Regions from separate parts of the Amedibacillus sp. YH-ame6 genome, predicted to be linked through region 2. Evidence: a T-box and tRNA genes for the amino acid it is inferred to sense, from the RefSeq annotation. Region 2 holds a T-box; the other holds one or more tRNA genes.
The links. A T-box is a leader RNA that pairs with one kind of tRNA and senses whether it is charged. The one in region 2 lies ahead of alaS (alanine--tRNA ligase), so its partner is inferred to be a tRNA-Ala.

Region 1 (11,136 bases), on a different contig from region 2:
GATGGAGTTGCGATGACAAAGTTTATGTACTGGTTAAAGACGAATGTTGGGAAGATGGAAATGAGTGAAATTAGTGCGAGTGATTATCTAAGAGAATTACGTGCACAACAAGAGAATTTCTTGGACGTAAGTTTTGATACTATTTCTGCTTATAAAGAACATGCAGCAATGATGCATTATAGCGCTACTGCTGAAAGTGACGTAATGTTACAACCTGAAGGATTGTTGTTAGTTGATAGTGGTGGGCAATACTTAGAAGGAACTACGGATATTACGCGTACCTTTGTATTAGGTCCTATTTCTGATGAAATACGTTTGCACTTTACTGCAGCACTACGTGGGCATATTGCATTATCGAGAGCACGTTTCTTACATGGTTGTCGTGGCGTGAATTTGGATATCCTAGCTCGTGGACCATTATGGGATATGGACTTAGATTATAAATGTGGAACAGGACATGGTGTTGGACATCTGTTAAATGTTCATGAAGGACCTAATGGTTTCCGTTGGAAAATTGTATCAGATCGTAGCGATAGCTGTATATTAGAAGAGGGAATGACACAATCAAATGAACCTGGGGTTTATGTAGAAGGATCACATGGTATACGTCATGAAAATGAATGTGTTGTACGTAAAGGTGAGAAGAATGAATACGGACAGTATATGTATTTAGAAACAATTACTTTTGTACCATTTGATTTAGACGGTATTGATACAGAATTGTTGACACAATATGAAATCTATTGGTTAAACGAATATCATGAAGCTGTTTATAATAAAATTTCACCATACTTAAACGATGCAGAAAAAGAATGGTTAAAAGAAGCTACAAGAGCAATCTAACAAAAAGTAACAAGTGAGCAAATTTGCTAAACTTGTTACTTTTTTTAGGATTTTTGAAATTTATTTCGTATATACCTATGGAAGGGGTATACCCTTTCCAAGGAGGAATCATAATGATGATCACAAGAAGCAAAGAAGTAAATTTTTGTAATGATGTATTTTTTAAGTATGCATTAAGCGCAGATGATGAGACTTCAATATTCATTCGACATTCTATCATCGAAGAACTCACAGGCATTCATCCCAAAGAAAGCAAAGTTTTAAATCCTATTTTGGATGCGAAGATTATTGGGGAAAAAGGAGTTGTTTTAGATGTTCACGTAAAGGATGAACAAGATAACGAATATGATATTGAAATGCAAACAACCTATATTGGATTGATAGATAATAAACGATTTCAATTGTATTTGACTAGGATGTTATCAAACCAGTTGAGGAAAGGGGATAATTACAAAAAGTTAAAACATGTATATCAAATCGTATTTGTAGATGCAATAGCCCCATGTAATGAAGATTTAATTAATGAATATAAGTTAATGAATAAAGGTGGATATCCTATGGGTGGAGATTCCCTCATAAAAAGTATTTTCATTCATTTGCCAGTAATCAATCGTATTGCGAAAGAAAAGGGAGCCTTACATATGAGTGGATTTGAACAGCTTTGCTATCCGTTTAAAAATAATAGAAATCGTGATATACTGAAGTCAGAGGAAAGGTTGGTGAGAGCAATCATGGAAAAATATCAACACATGCAAGATGATGAAGATCTTTGGTCCATTGCAATGGCAATTGAAATGGGAGAAATGAGAGTGGAAAACCAATTAGAAGAAAGAACTCAAATAGCTCTAGAGCAGGGTATGAAAAAGGGGATTGAAAAAGGAATTAAAGAAGGCATTGAAAAAGGCATTGAAAAAGGTATAGAAAAAGGAATTGAAATAGGTTCTCGTAAAGGCAAAGAGGAAGCATATCTTTCTGTAGTTGCTAATTTGATTATGCAAAAGTTTGAAGCAGATGAAACAACTTGGCTATCTACATTAACCTATGAACAATTACAAGAAATAACAAAAGTATTTATGTCTTGTGAAACACTAATTGAATTAAAAGAAAAAATCTAATAATACAAACGTGTGGTAAACTAGCTTTCTAGCAGTTACCACACTTTTTTAATGACTTCTTTGATTTTATGAGTATAATTAACATCGTGGTGATAGAAATGAAATCAATCTTAGTGGAACTAACATGTACGCAGTGCATGTTTCATACATATCGTAAAAGTGAAACACTGATTCTCTCAGATTTTGAAATACAAGGTAGAGAACAGTTGTTAAATGATACTTTTTTTACTTTTCAATGTCCTCGTTGTGGGCATCTTATCGAATTTATCCATCCTCTAGCATATATTGACAAAGACCATAAATTTGTACTTTACATCAAATCAAAAAAAGACTTTAAAGAAAGTGATCATGCTTTATATAAGGATGATGTTACTTGTAGGAAACGTTATATAAGCAATCATAATGAAATTGCGGAAAAGATTAGAATCTTTGAAGATGATTTAGATGATCGTTGTATCGAAATCATAAAATTTAAGCTTGTTCATCATTTGGAAAAACAGAAACAAAAGAAATGTAGTGTAACTTATTTCGATTATGATGCAATTTCACAAACGATATGGTTTCAAACGACACATGATAAAGAACAACAAATGCTCGCAGTTTTGATGGATGAATATCTACGCCTCGTATCAACTATGTTGAAAGAACGACATGATTATTACAGTGAAGTAAATGCACAGTGGGTATTTGATAACTTCATAAAATAAGATACATTGTTTTATTTGATAACTTGTTTTATAATGTAACTCGTGAATTGAGGGAAATGATATGGAACAAACTACGGATACTATGAATTTAGGAATTACTTTCCAGATGTCGCTGGATTCTTTTCTAGAAGAAAAACATCCCATTAAAAGCACGAACAAAACATCTTATGAACAAGCGTTAAAGAAACTTGAAGAATTAAAACAGTTTCGCAATCCTGTAACAAAGTGCATAATTGCCACAGAAGCAATTCAGTTATGTTCCGATTGTATCGAAGGATACATGGCTTTAGGATTATATACACAAGATGTATATGAAAGAATGGATATTTATAAGAGGGGGATGGAATTAGCTACGATTAATCTAGGTAAAGATTTCTTTCTGCAAAATGTAATAGACTTTTATGACTTGGAAGAATCAAGATCTCTTTTTCATATTAAGTTTGCTTATGCATGTACCTTATTTGAGTTAGGTTTCATGAGAAAAGCCCTTCAACAATTTCAAGAGATATTACATTTAAACCCTAGTGATCATTTTCTTGTACATCACTATGTATATGTACTCTTGTTGTACTTTGAAGATTTGACACAATGCCAAGAACTATTAAATAAATACAATACACAAGATACCTTTCATTCCTATGTTACATTTCTGCTTTATTTAAAACAGGGAGAAATTCAAAAAGCCAAGGAGCATATTCCTACATTAAAGCTAGCGAATCAATTTTTGTATGAAATCATGACGTACAAATCAATGAATATGACACCTCAACAAAAGCAAACAAAACCAGGAAGTGTTGAAGAAGCTGGTTATGTTCATCGTTTATTATCAAGAGTTACACATGCTATGGAAAACTTACACATCTTTATGAGCTAGTAAGGCATCTTAGGTATGTGTTTTCTTTATTGTATCTTCTTGATTTACCTATATTATGTATAAAATATTTAAATATGATATATTTGTGATTTTTTTATTCTTGAATTTGTAAAAATATGGAAATTATTACAGTTTTCCTCTATAATATTTCTTATTAGGGCAAAAAGGAGATAACGCATGAAGGTGAATACTGAAAAGCTGAGTGTTAGCAATGAAAGACTGAGTATCATTGGTAGACTAATTGGTATATATCGAGAAGAACGTAGAGACAATTCACAGAACAGCTGGACACAGAAACGCTTTTGTAAAGACATCTGTAGCCCAAATACTTTAAAGAATATAGAAGCTGGTGGTTTATCAAGATCAATAGAAATCTATGTTGAAATGTTGGATAAGTTTGATTTAAAACTTGGTGAATTTCCTGAAATTGACAAAGCGGTGTATAGACTTACTGAAGAATTGTATGAAGCTACAGAGGATTATAATTTAGAAAAGATAATCGGATTGTCAAATAAAATTCTTCGTATCTTGAATGAAGTTAGTGATTATATTTATTATTCCGAATTAAAAGAACTTTTTGAAAATATAAAAAATCATTATGGTAATAAGATGATGATTAAAGATGAGGTCATTGAAAAATATAAGCAGTTATTATCTGTATCGCCAGATTGTTTTAAAGATATGATTAGGCTTTTAGTATATTTGAAAATCAAAGCTAATAGTGTAGCGGATAAGAATTTATACAAACGATTGGTAGAGGATATCAATTTAATTAACTGCAGCCATGAATTTGTTAAAATAAATCTAATCGATTTCTATTATATTATGGGCAATTATAAAAAGATGGAGTTGTTGATTAATAATCTGATAAAATATTTTCAAGGTAAAAGGAGATTTATTAGATTATTAGATGCTTACAACTATGCAATTGTATTATTTAGTGAACTAGAATTTGAAAAATGTCTACAATACATCAAAGAATCTGAGGCAATCGTAAGTGAAAACATATTGCCAGAAACAAAGGTAAGCGAATATTATACAAATGTTGCATATGCATATCATTTAAACGAACAATATGAAAATGCATTGAATTACTACTATAAGGGATTGCAACAAGAACATAGAGACTTCATAGATTCATATATGTTTATGGCAGATTGTCAAAATCGATTGAATTTACCAATTGATATTCCTTTTGTAGATGAAGATGTCTATGTGCAATATCCTATCGATGTTAAGTATATGTATAAATATTTCACTTTTGATAATAGTGTTCCTGATTTTGTGAAAGAAAATTATATCTTGAAGAAAATAGTACCATTATTAACAGACCCGGAGTACATCAAAGTGTTTCGTTATGAAATTTTAAGGCTAGTGAATAAAAGTGGACACTATAAATGTACATATATGTTTGAATCATTAGTAGAAAAAAACATTAAAAAATGAGTTGATGTTTTTTTGTAAAAGTATAAATAAAAGCACTATGTTTGAAAAAAAATGAACTAACTCCAATTTTATTGAGTAAATCTCTATAATCCTTTATGATATGCATGTTAACGATGATATGCATATGGTCAATGGTATTGATAGAGTTTGGTCAATATGAAAAAAATTGTAATAGCGGCTGTTTGTGGCTTATGCCTAATGGCTGGTGCTGTTGTAGCTTCTGGTGCTGAAGTAACAGTTGCTGGTTCTGGTGGCGGCATCCACGTAATAGTATAACAAACGAAATCAACTTCTTCTTCCATAAGAAGTTTTTTTCTTTTATGTATGTACTTGTTTTGATATTTTTTGTAATTTTCAAGGATAATTTGCTGGTTTTTGAAAAATTGTTAACTGTTGGTGATTTTATTGTGGATGATTCATATATGGAGTATTATGTAGTCATCAGGTAGGGGTATTACCTGATAGGGTACAAAGTGTGCGGTATAAGAATGAGATGACCCAATGTTAAAAACCATCCCCAAGTTTCTAACATGATCAATCATTATGATATAAATGCTTTCAGTATTTATTCTCGCTTATATTAAGACAAGCTAATCTACGCTTATTTAGTTTGTGTCTCTTTGTTTGGAAGAGTTGGTAACTGTAACTTTTGTTGCAGTTACTTTTTCTTTTCATTTGATAGGAATAATGATAAACTTACAATGAATTGGAGTGAGTTCATGACGAGATTACAACTTAATCATTTAGATAAGAATTATGGTAATATAAAAGCGGTTAGGGATATAAGCTTGGATATAAAGGAAAAAGCATTTATTGTGTTAGCTGGGCCATCTGGGTGTGGGAAGACTACTCTACTCCATATGATTGCAGGGTTTTTGAAATGTGATAAAGGAAGTATTATGCTTGATGGCAATTGTATTGATGAACGAGTTCCATCATTAAGGGAAATTGCTATGGTTTTTCAGGATGCGGCCTTGTTTCCAGATATGAGTGTACAGGAGAACATTGAAATTGGGTTGGCACAAAGTGGATTGCAAGATGATGTTATTCAAGAACGTGTACAAGAAATGGCTGCTTTGGTAGATATAAGCGAATTGTTGAATCGTAAGGCGAAAACATTATCGAGTGGTCAAAAGCAAAGGGTGTCTATCGCAAGAGCTTTGGTAAGGCGTCCTAAAGTATTCTTAATGGATGAGCCTTTAAGTGCATTGGATGCGAGATTGAAATCTCAACTAAGAATTGAAATTGCGATGTTGTATCAAAAAATGGATGCGACATTTCTATATGTAACACATGATCAAATAGAGGCTATGACAATGGCAGATATATTGATTGTGATGAAGGATGGGAAGTTTCAACAAGTGGGAACGCCTTTGGATATTTATCATCATCCTAAGAATTTGTTTACGGCGTCTTTTTTAGGAAAATATGAAATCAATCAGTTTAAGGCAAGTGTTCAAAATCAACAAGTAGTTTTTAAGGAAAGCGTGCTTTGTGAAGCAAGGGGTGTGCTTGATGAGCAGATTATTATTGGTGTGAGGCCTGAACATCTGTTCATGGATATAGATCATGGGTATCTTGGAAAGATTGTCCTTGTGGAGAATTTAGGAGATGAGTTATATTATCATATCGAGTGGGAGGATCAACTTCTTATGATGAAGGGGGCTTTGTCTGATGGATTGAGATGTGGGGATGTGGTGAACTTTAACTTTCGTGTTCAAGATGCATTTTACTTTTATGCGTCTACACAAGAGCGATTCATACCCGAATAAATAAAAAAAGATCTCGATAAGCGACATGCCCTTCGAAATCTTTTGTGTACTAATATGGTGGAGCTTATCGGGATCGAACCGATGACCCCCTGCGTGCAAGGCAGGTGCTCTCCCAGCTGAGCTAAAACCCCATTTAGTGCTAATTAAATATACCATAAGGGGGTCATCATTGTCAATTCCCCTTTTATTATTTTCATAACATTTTAGATGGGACATTGTCAAATAAGGTGAAATGCTTTACAATAATACAAAAAAATGAGGTGAGAATAGAATGTTAAGGGATATCAAAGAAGCGTTGCGCTTGTCCTTTCCAGTAATGGTTGGGTACATATTTTTAGGGATTGCGTTTGGATTGTTGTGTGAAAAACAGGGGTATTCATGGATTTGGGCATTCTTGATTAGCTTTAGTGTATATGCTGGGAGTATGCAGTTTGTATTATTAACATATCTTCATTCAGGTGTTTCACTTCTTGAAGTTGCGATTGTGACTTTATCAGTAAACGCAAGACAAATATTTTATGGATTATCATTCTTGAATGATTTTTCTAGGATGGGGAAAAAGAAATGGTATATGATTTTCTCGTTGACTGATGAAACCTATTCTTTATTATGTAGTATTTCAAATAGGGAAGAGGAACGAGGAAAGCGTCTTATGTTTTTGATTGCTTTGTTTGATCAGGTGTATTGGGTGTTAGGCTCTGTTATTGGCGCGACGCTAGGGATGTTGATAACATTTCAAACCAAAGGGATTGATTTTGCGATGACTGCGTTATTTACGGTTATCTTAATAGAGCAGTGGATAGCGGCGAAGCGACATGTATCAATCGTGTGTGCTTTGATTGCAGTGGGTGTAAGTGCTGTTTGTTTTGGATTAGAGAACTTTTTATTGCCTGCACTTATTCTACTAGTTGTATTGTTAATTATATTTAGGAAGAACGTAGAAGGGGGAGAAGCGCTATGACAACTTGGGAAACATTAAGTGTGATTGGGGTAGTAGTTGCGTGTACGTTTCTTACAAGGGCATTGCCGTTTCTTGTGTTTAAAGATGCGAAAAAAATCCCAAATATCATATTGTACTTGGGAAGAGTATTGCCTATGGCGATTATGTTTTGTTTGGTTCTTTATTGTATACGTTCAACTACATTCTTGAAATATCCCTATGGAATACCTGAAGTGCTAGGAATACTGATTGTAGGTATCTTACATGTATGGAAACGCAATAATATCATTAGTATTGTAGGAGGAACGTTTTGTTATATGATTATGGTACAGTTTATATTTCTCTAGGACTCTTTTAAATCTAGTAAGAATGAGGTATAGAAATCCGTAAAGATACTATTTTTTAATGTAATGAAATTGAATTCACGGGTAATTTGAAAATCATCAAGAGGAATGATTTCGAATTGTCCGTTTTTTAATTCTTCTAGTACAGCTGCTTCATAAAGAAACGTGATTCCTTGTTGTTGTTTGATAAGTTCTTTAATCGCATGGATGTTGCCAATTTCTAAGGTGTTTTTAAAGTCTGTGATGGTTAAGTTTTGTTCATCTAAAACACGCTCTAGGATTTCTCTAGTACCAGAACCGCATTCACGTATGATAAGTGTTTCATGTAAGAGTTCTTCTAGTTTACATATGGAGTTGGAAAGTGGATAGTCTTTCGATTTAATTGGAATGAAGCGTTGTTTGGATAGAAGGTGATAGGTATAGTCGTTTTTCTTAAAGTAACCTTCTACAAAGGCAAAATCGATTTGTCCATTGTTGAGCATATCTAAAAGTGTACTTGTGTTTTCAACAAGCATAGAGATTGATGTATCAGGATGATTATCTAATAGGGTTGTAAACTTATTTGGAAGGATAAATTCTCCGATGGTTCTAGTTGCACCGATGCGTATATGATCCATATGGTCTTTTCCACTGCACATAATTTCCTTAAGTTTGTTTTCATCACTTGCAAAGCGTAAACTATATTTTAAAAGGAGCTCTCCTTGTTTGCTAAGACGTAATTGTTTGTTTTCATGTGTGAATAATTTTACTTGATAAAGGTTTTCTAGATATTGAATGTGTTGGGTTACAGCGGGTTGGCTCATACATAATTGTTCTGCGGCTTTCGTGTAGTTCAACGTTTTTGATAATGCAATAAAAGTGTAGATACGAAAATCTAGCATAAAACTCACTCCTATTCTATATGTTGTAAGTATAACACGTTTTGCGAGGATAGAAAAATTTTAGTTTTGTCTACGTTTTGTGAACATATGTACACAGAATGTCTTCGTATGTAAAACTGTTACATTTTTGCTTACAAATTATTTCAAAGTTACTTTCATTTTATTTCATTTGTGCTATAATACTAACTAATAACATAAATTGTTATCGAAGAAAGGAAGGTGCCAATATTTATGGCCGAAAACAGAATTTTCAACTTTTCAGCAGGTCCAAGCATGCTGCCACTGGAGGTGTTACAAAAAGCACAATCGCAAATGTTAAACTACGAGGGCAGTGGTATGTCGGTCATGGAGATGAGTCATCGTTCCAAAGCATATGATCAGATTATTGTAGAAACACAGGCAAAATTACGTAAACTAATGAATATACCAGATAATTATAAGGTATTATTTTTACAAGGAGGAGCTTCCATGCAATTTGCAATGGTTCCTTTAAACCTTATGAAAACTGGAAAAGCCGATTATATCGTGACAGGAAACTTTGCGAACAATGCCTATAAGGAAGCATGTAAATTTGGAGAAATTCATGTTGCTGCATCTAGCAAGGATAGAAATCATACGTATATTCCTGCACAGGAAGAATTATCTTTAGATCCAAAAGCAGACTATGTATATCTATGTTCAAACAATACAATTTATGGAACAGAATGGAATTATGTTCCAGAAACAAATGGAGTACCAATCGTAGCGGATATGTCTAGTGATATCCTAAGTCGTCCAGTAGATGTAAGTAAGTATGGAGTTATTTTTGCTGGTGCACAAAAGAATATGGGTTGTGCAGGATTGACAGTTGTCATTATTCGCGAAGACTTACTAGGATTTGCGAAAGAGAATGTCCCTGTAATGTTAGATTATAAAACAATGGCAGAGAAAGATTCTATGTACAATACGCCTCCTACGTATGCAATCTATATTTTAGGACTCGTATTAGAATGGATTGAAAACATGGGTGGATTAGAAGCCATGGCAAAACATAATGAACAAAAAGCAAAACGTTTATATGATTTCTTAGACAGTTCTACGTTCTATAAACCAGCTGCGGATAAAGATGCTCGTTCTTTAATGAATGTAACATTCCGTACAGCCAATGAAGAATTGGATGCATTGTTTGCGAAAGAAAGTGCAGCTGATGGAATGAGCAATTTAAAAGGTCATCGTGCAGTAGGTGGTATGCGTGCATCTATCTATAATGCAATGCCAGTAGAAGGTATTGATACGTTAATCGATTTTATGAAGAAATTTGAAGCAGAACATAAATAGTAGATAAAGGGAGAATATATGAAAGTAAAGTTATTTAATAAGATTGCGGATATTGGAATCAATCAATTTGATAAAGATAAATATGAATTTTCTGAAGAATTCGAAAATTATGATGCTGTTTTAGTACGTAGTGCAAAGCTTCATGATGTAGAATTTCCTAAAGATTTAAAATGTATTGCAAGAGCTGGAGCAGGCGTGAATAACATTCCTTTGGATAAATGTAGTGAACAAGGAATTGTTGTCTTTAATACTCCAGGAGCAAATGCAAATGCCGTTAAGGAATTAGTAATTGCGGCCTTATTGATGTCTTCTCGTAAAATTACGAAAGGTATCGAATGGGTTCACACCATCGAAGAAGATGATATGAGTAAAGTTGTTGAAAAAGGTAAAAGCAACTTTGTAGGACCTGAAATTGCAGGTAAAAAACTTGGAGTTATTGGGTTAGGGGCAATCGGTGTTCTTGTGGCAAATGCCGCTGCAGCATTAGATATGGATGTGTATGGATATGATCCATATGTTTCTGTACAAGCTGCTTGGACTTTAAAGGCACGCGTTCATCATGTCAAAGACTTAAAACAGATATTTGAAGAATGCGATTATATTACAGTGCATGTACCATATAATGACAAGACAAAGAACATTGTAGATGCACAAGGTATTGAAAGTATGAAAGAAGGCGTACGTGTATTAAACTTTGCACGTGGTGGTCTAATCGATGATGATGCGATGATTAAAGCATTAGAAGCAGGAAAAATTGGTGCTTATATTACAGATTTCCCTTCAAAGGAATTGTTGAAGTTTGATAATGTAATCGGGATTCCTCATTTAGGGGCTTCTACTCCTGAAAGTGAAGACAATTGTGCTGTTATGGCTGCAAAGGAAATTATGGAATTCTTG
Region 2 (11,136 bases):
GTGATCGACATCCGCAAGGATGTCTTTTTCTTTTCTGTTTTATCTATACCAATTCCATGGTATAATATTCAACGTATAAGTAGGTGAACGTATGAAACAAAAAGTACTATTAGGATTATCAGGCGGAGTTGACTCTGCTGTAGCGGCATATATATTAAAAGAACAGGGCTATGATGTTACCTGTGCTTTTATGCGTAATTGGGATTCTTTTGCGAATAACGATATTTTAGGGAATCCAACCATTCAAGATGATGTTTGTCCACAAGAACAAGATTATTTAGATGCTAAAGCAGTTGCGGATGCATTGGAGTTACCTTTGTTGAGAGTGGATTTTGTAAAGGAATACTGGGATCATGTATTTACGTATTTTTTAGATGAATATAAAAAAGGAAGAACCCCAAATCCAGATATTTTATGTAATAAATATATTAAATTTGATGCTTTTATGAACTATGCGAAAAAATTAGGGTTTGATACTTTAGCAACTGGTCATTACGCGCAAGTAGATCACAGTGGTGAAAAAAGTAAAATGTTACGTGGTGCAGATAATAATAAAGATCAAACATATTTCTTATGCCAAGTACCTCAAGACTCACTTGCACATTCTTTATTTCCTATTGGACATTTACAGAAACATGAAGTTCGTGAGATCGCAGAGAAACTGAATTTAAAGAGTGTTTCTGAAAAGAAAGATTCAACGGGAATTTGTTTTATCGGTGAACGAAATTTTAGAGAATTCTTACAAAACTATCTTCCTTGTCAAGATGGTGATATTGTAGATATTGAAACTTTGGAAGTTGTTGGTAGACATGGTGGTGTTTTATACTATACGGTTGGACAACGTAAAGGGTTAGGGATTGGTGGAAATAAAGGCCCTTGGTTTGTTGTAGGGAAGGATGTCGAAACAAATGTTTTATATGTGACCAATGGCGATGAATCCGATTGGTTGTATACAGATAGTTGTATTGTAACAGGAGTAAATTGGTTTTCATCAGAACTACCAAATGGAGAACTTCAGTGTACTGCGAAATTTAGATACCGGCAAAAAGATCATGATGTTGTGCTTCGGTTTGTAGATGAAACAACTGTTTTTGTTCGTTATGAACAAGGTGTTTCTTCTGTTACATGTGGTCAAGAAGCGGTCTTTTATAGAAATGAAGAGTGTCTTGGCGGAGGCGTCATTGAAGAAGTATTTATCAAAGGCGAAAGTTTACAAAATAGAATCAATAGGAGATTGCATGATGGAAAATAGGGAACGTGTGCATGCCTTGTCATTGCCACGAGTAATTGCTCTTTTAGTACATTATTTTGTAGGTTACATGTATGTTTATGGAATTGTAATATCTAGAATTACATTAGCGATTGATCCAAATGCAAAAATGATTTTGCCATCATTACAAATCGCTACCTATATGTTTACTATTGTGATTGCGCTTTTGTTAGCTTGGCCAGTGATAAAACAAGGATATAATAAATTTAAGGAAGCTCCATTACAAAATATAAAGCTAATTATCGGATTAGCAGTTGTTTTATTATGTGTAAATGTTACCTTATCGATGATTGTATCCTTAATTAGTAATTCAAATGGTAGTAATAACCAAGAGGTCATTCGACAAGCGAGTAATGTCGTGCCAATGATTACCTTATTGTCTACTTGTATTGCAGCTCCACTAGTAGAAGAATGTGTATTTCGAGGTGGGGTATATGGTTACCTTCGAAAGAAAACCAATTTCATAGTTGCCATTATTGTGAGTTCCATACTATTTGGTTCTATACATTTTGTGGATACACTGCTCGTTGGAGATTTCAGTGATATTATCTACTTGTTTGTATATGCTGGATTAGGCGTTGTCTTAGCGTTTAGTTATGAGAAGAGTAATAGTATATTAGTGCCTTTTGGCATTCATTTTTTAAATAATGCAATATCCATGATTGCAATGCTTTTATAATGAATTGAGGAATGATAAATGAATGAATCTTTAGTATTAAAAGCAAAACATCTTTTAACGATTTTCCGTAATGATCAAAGTGGTTATAGTGTAGCAAAATTTGTAACTTATGATGCAAATGAGGAAGATTTTGTAGCTACGGGATATTTTCGAGAATTACATGAAGATGTGATTTATGAACTTCATGGTGAATATATCGATCATCCGCGTTATGGGATGCAGTTTCAAGTGAGTGCTTATGAAAAAATGAAACCGAACGATGAAACATCATTGATTCGTTATTTTTCTAGTAGCCTGTTTCCTGGAATTGGAAAACAAACGGCCGCAATGATTGTCCAAATTCTTGGAGATGATGCCATCACAAAAATCAAAGAGAACCCAGAAGTTTTAATTGATATTCCATCATTAAACCAAAAGAAAATAGAGAGTATTTTGCATAGTGTAAACGATCATGAAAATTTAGATGATTCGATAGTGTTCTTTACGCAACATGGAATTAGTGTAAAAAACATTATGAAACTAGAAGCAACCTATGGAGAGAGAGCTGCCTCCATCGTGAAAGAAAACCCTTATCGATTGATCGAAGAAGTGGATGGAATTGGGTTTAAAACAGCTGATAAACTCGCCAAGGAATTATCATTTGCAAGTGATCATCCATATCGTATGAAAGCTGCAGTTCTTGCATGTATTCTTGATATTTGTATGGCAAATGGTGATACCTATACAAGTGAGGATGCTTTATCAAAACGATTACGTAAAGAATTCGATGTGGAAATCGTATTGGATGACTATTTGAATGAATTACAAAAAGAACGTTTGGTAATGATCGAAGATGGGCGTATATATCATCATACGCAATATGACGCAGAAAAAGGAATCGCAAATTTTTTATATCACTTTCCTTATGTAGAGGATATTTCTTTTGATTCTTCTATGAATGAGGAAATCACGGAGCTCGAAGAACGTTATCATATTCATTATGAAGCGAAACAAAAACAAGCCATGACTGCTTTCTTTAAGGATTCATTCTCTATAATTACAGGAGGCCCGGGTACTGGTAAGACGACAATTGTACAAGGCATTTTGGCACTTTGTAGAACTTTTTTGCCGACACAAAGAGTTGCACTATGCGCACCAACAGGTAGAGCTAGTAAACGTTTATCAGAGCTCAGTAATGGATCTGCAATGACTTTACATAGCTTATTAAAGTGGGATTTAGAAACTAATACATTTCAAGCAAATGAAAAAGAACCAATAGATTATGATATTTTAATCATCGATGAGTTTTCTATGGTTGATCAGTGGCTTTTTTATAATTTGGTAAAAGCTTCTAAGAATGTACGCAAGATTCTACTTATTGGAGATGAAGATCAGCTACCAAGTGTAGGTCCAGGGTGTGTCTTAAAAGATCTTATTGAATCAAAACAATTCTCTTTAAGTAGATTGGATAAGATTTTTCGTCAAAGTGAAGGTAGTGGAGTTGTTCGCTTAGCACATGAAATACGTGATGGACATATAGAGGTGATGAACAATACTGGAGATATAGCATTTTTTAATGCGCAGAACTATGAAATCAAAGATTTGGTGATGAACATTGTCTCTAATGCGTTTGAAAAAGGCTATCAGGAAAAGGATATTCAAGTGTTAGCCCCAATGTATAGGGGAGTAGCGGGTATTGATGCTTTGAATAATGCATTACAGAAAATGATCAATCCTCCTCGTGGACACGTACAAGAAATAAAAGTAGGATATCGAACATTTCGTGAAAACGATAAGATACTACAGTTGAAAAATCAACCAGATGATGGTGTGTTTAATGGAGATATAGGTACGATTCTAGAAATCATCCCAAGTTATGAAGATATTCATCATACCAATCGTATTACTGCGGATTTTGATGGTGTGATAGTTGAATATGCAGGTGAACAAATTTATCATATTACACATGCATATTGTGTTTCTATTCATAAATCACAGGGGAGTGAGTATCCAATTGTGATTTTGCCGATTGTCTCAGATTATCGTCATATGTTACAGAAACGATTGATTTATACGGCAGTTACTCGTGCAAAGAAGAGTTTGGTTATGCTAGGTGATCCAAGTGTGTTTGAAAGAGCAATTCAAATAGAGGATCGTCAGGTCAGAAAAAGTACTTTAAGACAAAGAATTTTAGAATTCTTTGGATAGAGCATCAACTTACTTCCACACTAGTAGTGATGGGAGTGATATTATGAACAAATGTATGGTTTCTGCAGTCATAGGATTAATTGCTGGAATGTATATAGGTTATACACAAGAGGAAGAATTATCTGATATTTATCGTAAATCTCGCCGGCAAAAGAAAAAAATGATGAAAAAGATTCACAAATCCTATGATCATATGTGCGACTGTATGGATTTAGACTAACCCCTAAGGGGTTTTTCTTTTATGAAAACATTACCTTTTACACAACGCTTTATTAGAATTTGTAAAAAAAGTATCCTTCCACTACTTTCTATCTTATTACTTGTACTTGTTTTAAAACAACTTCATCTTTTTGAACGTTTGGTAGATATTTATAAGTCTTGTTTGCCAATCTTCATGGGTGGTGTGATTGCATTTTTATTACAACCTATTATTGATCGCTTACGAAAACATTTTTCTACTCGTACTTCCGTATGTTTGGTGTATATTGGAATCCTATTGATGGGATGTGTCTTTTTAATGATTATAATGCCATTACTTTATCAACAAATTTTGGATTTTATAAAGGTGTTTCCTTCGTGGGTACAAAAGATTGAAGAATTTTTACAAACATACCATATCTCATACGATAACTTGAATGTCGTGAAAGAAAAATATTTGGATGAGGGTTATATCATTGTCATTGATTCTTTGAAGAATACAATGGATGTTGTGACCAAATATGGTATAGCATATATTACTGCATTTTTCCTTTCTATCGATTTAGATTTTTGGAAGCGATGTGCAAAAAAACTACTTCCTAATGTACAACGTTTTTCTACCTTTTATCTTACAATGAGTAACATTGTCTTTCAGTACTTGGTAGGTACATTAATCGACTTATTATTTATCGCATGTAGTGTTGGAGCTGTGCTTTATTTGATTGATTTTCCCAATGCTATTTTATATGCGATTATTTTAGCTTTGTTAAACTTATTTCCTTATATTGGTGCGACTTTTGGTTTGTTGTTGATTGCTGTAGTGGGATTGTTGAGCTATGATTCCTTTCCAGTCATTCCATTTCTAATTGTTTGGACCATTCAACAGATTGAATCCAATGTAATTCAACCGATGATTTTCAATCGTACAATGAATGTTCGTCCAATCCTAACCTTTGTATTTATTTTTATATCCGAAGCTTTCTTTGGAGTGGTTGGTGTAATTCTTTCTCCTATCTTTGCGGCGATTGCACAAATTGCATTTCGTTCTTATCTGCATAGTAAAACAAGTGATAAAGTAGGAGAGTGGGATGATATTTGGAGGGATTTTGATGAAGTTATGAGAGAAGAAAGTTATGAAAACTGATGTATAAACTATTTGCCAAAAGCTCCACAATATGATAAACTAAATTTATTCATTGAAACGTTGAAGAAGATGAGTACATGTCTTGACGCATCAAAGAGAGAAAGCGGTTGGTGAAAGCTTTTATGCTAAGGAATGGAAGCTACTTTGGAGTTTCACGTGATTTCGCGTTAAGAAAAAAATAAGGGTGCTTTATATACATATAAAGTGAACTAGGATGGTACCGCGTATATTTACGTTCCTGGAATAGGAACGTTTTTTTATTGTTCAGGAGGTAAGAGAGAATGAAACAATTAACAGGTAATCAAGTTCGTCAAATGTTTTTAGATTTCTTTAAATCAAAAGGACATATGATTGAACCAGGAGCTAGTTTAGTTCCACACAACGATCCAACATTATTGTGGATCAATGCAGGCGTAGCAGCTTTAAAGAAATATTTTGATGGTAGTGAAAAACCAAGAAATAATCGAATAGCAAATGCTCAAAAATCAATTCGTACCAATGATATTGAAAATGTAGGAAAGACAGCTCGTCATCATACGTTTTTTGAAATGCTTGGAAATTTTTCTATTGGTGATTATTTCAAAGAAGACGCGATTCCATTTGCTTATGAATTTTTAACGAGCCCTGAATGGATTGGATTTCCAAAAGAAAAACTATATGTGAGTGTGTATACAGATGATACAGAAGCATATCGTATTTGGACAGAAGTATGTAAGTTTGATCCAACTCATATCTTGAAAACAGATGGTAATTTTTGGGAAATTGGCGAAGGACCTGGTGGACCAGATTCTGAGATATTCTTCGATCGTGGAGAAAAGTATGATCCTGAAGGCTTAGGAGAAAAGTTGTTTTTTGAAGAGTTAGAGAATGATCGTTATATTGAAGTATGGAATGTTGTATTCTCACAATACGATTGTAAACCTGAATTAGATCGTTCAGAGTATAAAGAACTACCACAGAAAAATATAGATACGGGTATGGGTCTTGAACGATTGGTATGTCTTGTACAAGAGGGAGAAACAAACTTTGATACAGATTTATTTCTACCATTGATTCATGAGTGTGAAAAATATACGAAATATGCTTATACACAAGAAGAATATAAGATGGCATTTCGCGTAATTGCGGATCATATCCGTACAGTTACATTTGCACTTGCGGATGGTGCTTTATTCTCTAATGAAGGTAGAGGTTATGTGTTGCGTCGTGTATTACGTCGTGCTGTTCGTTTTGGTAAGAAATTAAAAATTGAAGGAGCATTTATGTACAAGCTTGTTCCAGTTGTATATGAATTAATGAAAGATTTCTATCCATACATCGGAGAAAAACTTGAGTATATCGCAAAATTAGTAAAAGCAGAAGAAGAACGTTTCCATACAACTTTATCCGATGGAGAGAAATTGATGTTGGATGTTATGGATAAAAACAAAGATACAAAATTAATTGATGGCGCAACTGCATTTAAGTTATACGATACATATGGCTTCCCATTGGAGTTGACAATCGAGATGGCACAAGAAAGTGACTATCGTGTAGATGAGAATGGTTTCCAAGAAGAAATGACGAAACAACGTGATCGTGCTCGTAATGCAAGAGAAGAAGCAGAATCTATGTCTAGTCAATCTGCGGACTTAATGGCGTTTACAAAAGAAAGTGCATTCATTGGATATGATCAGACACAATGTCATGCGTTAGTAATCGGTTTGTTTAAAGATGGAAAACAAGTAGAATCATTGGATAGTGAAGGTGATGTAATCTTTGATCAAAGTGTTTGTTATGGAGAAAGTGGAGGACAAATAGGGGATAGTGGTTCTCTTCATGGGGCTGTGGAAGCACGTATCTTACAAACTATAAAAGCACCACACAAACAACATTTACACAGAGTTTCTATAGATGCTGGAAAGTTGCATGTAGGAGATGAAGTGGAAATCGTTGTAGATGAGAAAAAACGTGATGTTATTACAAGAAATCACTCTTGTACACATTTACTACAAAGTGCTTTGAAACAAGTAGTAGGAACGCACATTCAACAAGCTGGTTCTTTTGTAAGTGATGAGTATTTACGATTTGACTTTACACATTTTGAAAAAGTGAGTGAAGCACAACTTAATGAAATTGAGGGTATTGTAAATCAATTCATCGCTGCACATTATGAAGTTCGTAAAGTAGAAATGCCAATTGAAGAAGCGAAGAAGAGTGGAGCAACTGCTTTATTTGATGAAAAATACGGTGATGTTGTTCGTGTTGTTTCTATGGGAGATGTATCTAAGGAATTCTGTGGAGGATGTCATGTGCATAATACACAAGAAATTGGTGTATGTAAAATTGTAAGCGAAGAAAGCATTGGCTCTGGAATTCGTCGTATTACTGCGAAAACAGGATTTGAAGCATATCAAGAATTCCATGCATTGGATCATACTTTACATGAAATTGCGGCAGATTTAAAAATGAACGGAATTACAAATATCGAGAATAGAGTTGTTCAAGTATTGGATGAAAATGCACAATTGAAAAAAGAAATCGCTGCATTACAAGCATCTATGTTTGCGTTAAAGGCAAATGATTTACAAACACACATTCAATCTATGAATGGAAAAGATGTATTAATCGAACGTATGGATGGTGTGGATGCGAATGCCTTAAAGGATATCGTGACAAATTTAAAAGCTAAATATGATAATCTTGTTGTATTCCTTGGTGGTATCGTGGATGATAAGGTTGTATTTGTTGGGGGGGCAGGGAAAGAAGCAGTATCTACTGGTGTAAAATGTGGAGATTTGGTTCGTGAAGCTGCGCTCATTTGTGATGGAAAAGGCGGAGGTAGACCTGATTTAGCACAATCTGGAGCAAAAGATACATCAAAAATAGAGGATGCATTTGCATTCATTAAAAATATCCTGTCATAATGCTTTTCAATTTGATGAAAATACGATAAAATATACATATACAAAAAGGAGGTAATACAATGAAAGATATAACAGAAACGATGTCTTTTTCAAGCGAAGAGTTAAAAAGAGACAATATCAAGCATGTATTACGCTTAGTGAAAGATGCTTTGGACGAAAGAGGATATAATTCTGTAAATCAACTTGCAGGATATCTTATTTCAAATGATCCAGCTTATATTTCATCACATAACAATGCGCGTACAGTGATTCAAAGTGTAGAACGCTATGAAATTATTGAAGAACTTGTAAGAGCATATCTGGAAGACGATAAGTAATGCGTGTTCTAGGACTTGATTTAGGCAGTAAAACACTTGGTGTGAGTGTAAGTGATGCACTTGGTATGATCGCTCGTTCAGTAGAAACGATTCGTTTCGAAAGCGATGATTATGATAGTGCATTTGAACAAGTACAAAAACACATCAAGGAATTCCAAGCTGACACCGTAGTTCTTGGCTTGCCTAAACATATGAATGGTGATGTTGGAATACGTGGTGATATTTCTATCATGTTTAAAGAGAAACTAGAAATATTAGGTGTAAACGTTGTGCTTTGGGATGAACGCCTTACAACGGTTGCGGCTGAACGTATTTTGATTGCGGCAGATGTATCACGTAAGAAACGTAAAAAAGTCATTGATCAAATGGCAGCAGTACAAATATTGCAGGGATATTTAGATAGTAAATACTAGGGGCTCAGCGAGCCCTTTTAGTTCTAGGAGGAAAAAATATGTTAGATTCTAATAGCTTATATGTAACAGATGAACAAGGGAATGAGAAAAGAATGGAAATTCTTTTTACGTTTAATGATGAAAATCGTGGTAAGAACTACGTAGTATTCGTGGATCCTGATGAAGAAAGCGATGAAGTATTTGCATCTGCTTACGATGAGGGTGGAAACTTGCTTCCTGTAGAAAGTGATGAAGAATGGCAAATGATTGAAGAAGTTATTGGTGCCTTCCAAGAAGATGAGGAAGCAGTGGATGAATAAAGAAGTATTCAAGAATAAAAAGGTACTCATCCCAGTTATCATTGCGGTTGTTGTGTTGGTTCTTGGTGTTGGTGGTTTTACTTATTATTCCAGTTCTTTGGGAGCAGTAAGCTCTAGTAAAGATCCTGTGGTGTTTGAAGTAAAGACAGGTGAAACATCAGAAACAATTTTAGCAAATCTAAAAGCGAATAATTTAATCAAAAATACAACCATGGCAAAACTATATATGAAAATGAATGGTTTATCTGATATGAAGGCAGGGAATTTTTCTATTGATCGTTCTATGAGTACCAAAGAAATCTTAGAGATTTTAAACGATACTACGAAAGCCAAAGATGAACAAGTACAGATTACATTTAAAGAGGGTATGTGGGCAAAAGATGTTGCCAGTGAAGTAGAAAGCAAATTAGGTGTTTCTAAAGATGAGTTGCTTACACTATGGAATGATGATACATATTTAACTGAATTGATGAAGTCGTATCCTTTCTTAACCAATGATATTCTAAATTCACAATATCGAGTGAAATTGGAAGGGTATTTATTCCCAGAGACATATACTTTTAAAAAGACAGCTACTGCAAAAGAGGTAACAACAACATTCTTGGATCATTTTGGTTCAATTTATGATAAGTATAAGAATGAAATTAGCAAAAGTGGGTATAGTGTACAAGAGATTGTTACACTATCAAGTGTTGTTCAATATGAAGCAGCAAAGAAATCAGATATGGATATGATTGCGGGCGTATTCTACAATCGTTTGAAACAGAACATGCCTTTACAATCAAGTGTAACCGTATGTTATGCACTATATGATAACCTTACAAGCAGTGATGATTGTGAAATTCAAACGGATATCAATTCTCCATATAATACATATCAAGTGTCTGGACTTCCTATTGGGCCAATTTTAAATCCTGGGGAAGAAGCCATTCATGCGGTATTAAATCCAAAAGATAGTGAATATTTATATTTTGTTGCGGACATTTATGGCGATGGAACTGTATATTATGCAAAAACATTGAATGAACAAGAAGCAAACATTGATAAGTATGGACTTAGAAAATAGAGGCTGTTATGAGAAAGATGATCGTTATTGGAATTGCTGGAGGTAGTGCTTCAGGAAAAACTTCTATTTCAAAACAATTGAAAGAGAGGTACGAGGATACCAGCTCCGTCGTTATTATTCGACAAGATGATTATTATAAAGATCAATCCCATATGGTAATGGAAGAGAGAGTAAAGACAAACTATGACCATCCATTTGCATTTGATAATGATCTATTGGTATCACAGTTATCTGCTTTAATGACAGGAAATGAAATACAAAAACCTGTTTATGATTTTGTGGAGCATACACGTTCTACCGAAATCGAAGCGATTGAACCTAGTGATGTACTTGTGTTAGAAGGTTTGTTTGTATTAGAAAACGAAGATCTTCGTAAGTTATGCGATATTAAAATATTTGTTGATACGGATGCTGATTTGCGTTTTATTAGAAGACTTGTACGTGATGTGAAGAAACGTGGACGTACTTTGGATTCTGTTGTTGATCAATATATTGGTACGGTACGTGATATGCACAATCAATTTGTGGAACCAAGCAAACGATACGCTGACATCATTATCCCCGAGGGTGGTAAGAATGTTGTAGCAATCGACTTATTACTTACGAAAATTAGTAGTATTATTTCAGAGAATATGGTATAATAGCGAGCGAATAGGA

Region 1: it encodes a tRNA-Ala, which carries the amino acid that the T-box ahead of alaS (alanine--tRNA ligase) is inferred to sense. The anticodon was not compared.

The regions. Positions count from the first base shown of each region.
Region 1 is NZ_JBSPEZ010000038.1:5,379-16,514, reverse strand. It holds gene ACWG0P_RS15545 (aminopeptidase P family protein) at 1-843, shown strand, start outside; gene ACWG0P_RS15540 (Rpn family recombination-promoting nuclease/putative transposase) at 957-1,958, shown strand; gene ACWG0P_RS15535 (CpXC domain-containing protein) at 2,027-2,665, shown strand; gene ACWG0P_RS15530 (hypothetical protein) at 2,727-3,539, shown strand; gene ACWG0P_RS15525 (tetratricopeptide repeat protein) at 3,717-4,985, shown strand; gene ACWG0P_RS15520 (hypothetical protein) at 5,114-5,287, opposite strand; gene ACWG0P_RS15515 (ABC transporter ATP-binding protein) at 5,705-6,757, shown strand; tRNA gene ACWG0P_RS15510 (tRNA-Ala) at 6,813-6,888, opposite strand; gene ACWG0P_RS15505 (AzlC family ABC transporter permease) at 7,029-7,718, shown strand; gene ACWG0P_RS15500 (branched-chain amino acid transporter permease) at 7,715-8,044, shown strand; gene ACWG0P_RS15495 (LysR substrate-binding domain-containing protein) at 8,041-8,922, opposite strand; gene serC (3-phosphoserine/phosphohydroxythreonine transaminase) at 9,154-10,239, shown strand; gene ACWG0P_RS15485 (3-phosphoglycerate dehydrogenase family protein) at 10,258-11,136, shown strand, end outside.
Region 2 is NZ_JBSPEZ010000030.1:57-11,192, forward strand. It holds gene mnmA (tRNA 2-thiouridine(34) synthase MnmA) at 92-1,252, shown strand; gene ACWG0P_RS14350 (CPBP family intramembrane glutamic endopeptidase) at 1,242-1,949, shown strand; gene recD2 (SF1B family DNA helicase RecD2) at 1,968-4,136, shown strand; gene ACWG0P_RS14360 (hypothetical protein) at 4,180-4,356, shown strand; gene ACWG0P_RS14365 (AI-2E family transporter) at 4,378-5,478, shown strand; T-box leader at 5,530-5,721, shown strand; gene alaS (alanine--tRNA ligase) at 5,760-8,384, shown strand; gene ACWG0P_RS14375 (IreB family regulatory phosphoprotein) at 8,444-8,701, shown strand; gene ruvX (Holliday junction resolvase RuvX) at 8,701-9,114, shown strand; gene ACWG0P_RS14385 (DUF1292 domain-containing protein) at 9,153-9,413, shown strand; gene mltG (endolytic transglycosylase MltG) at 9,406-10,479, shown strand; gene udk (uridine kinase) at 10,488-11,120, shown strand.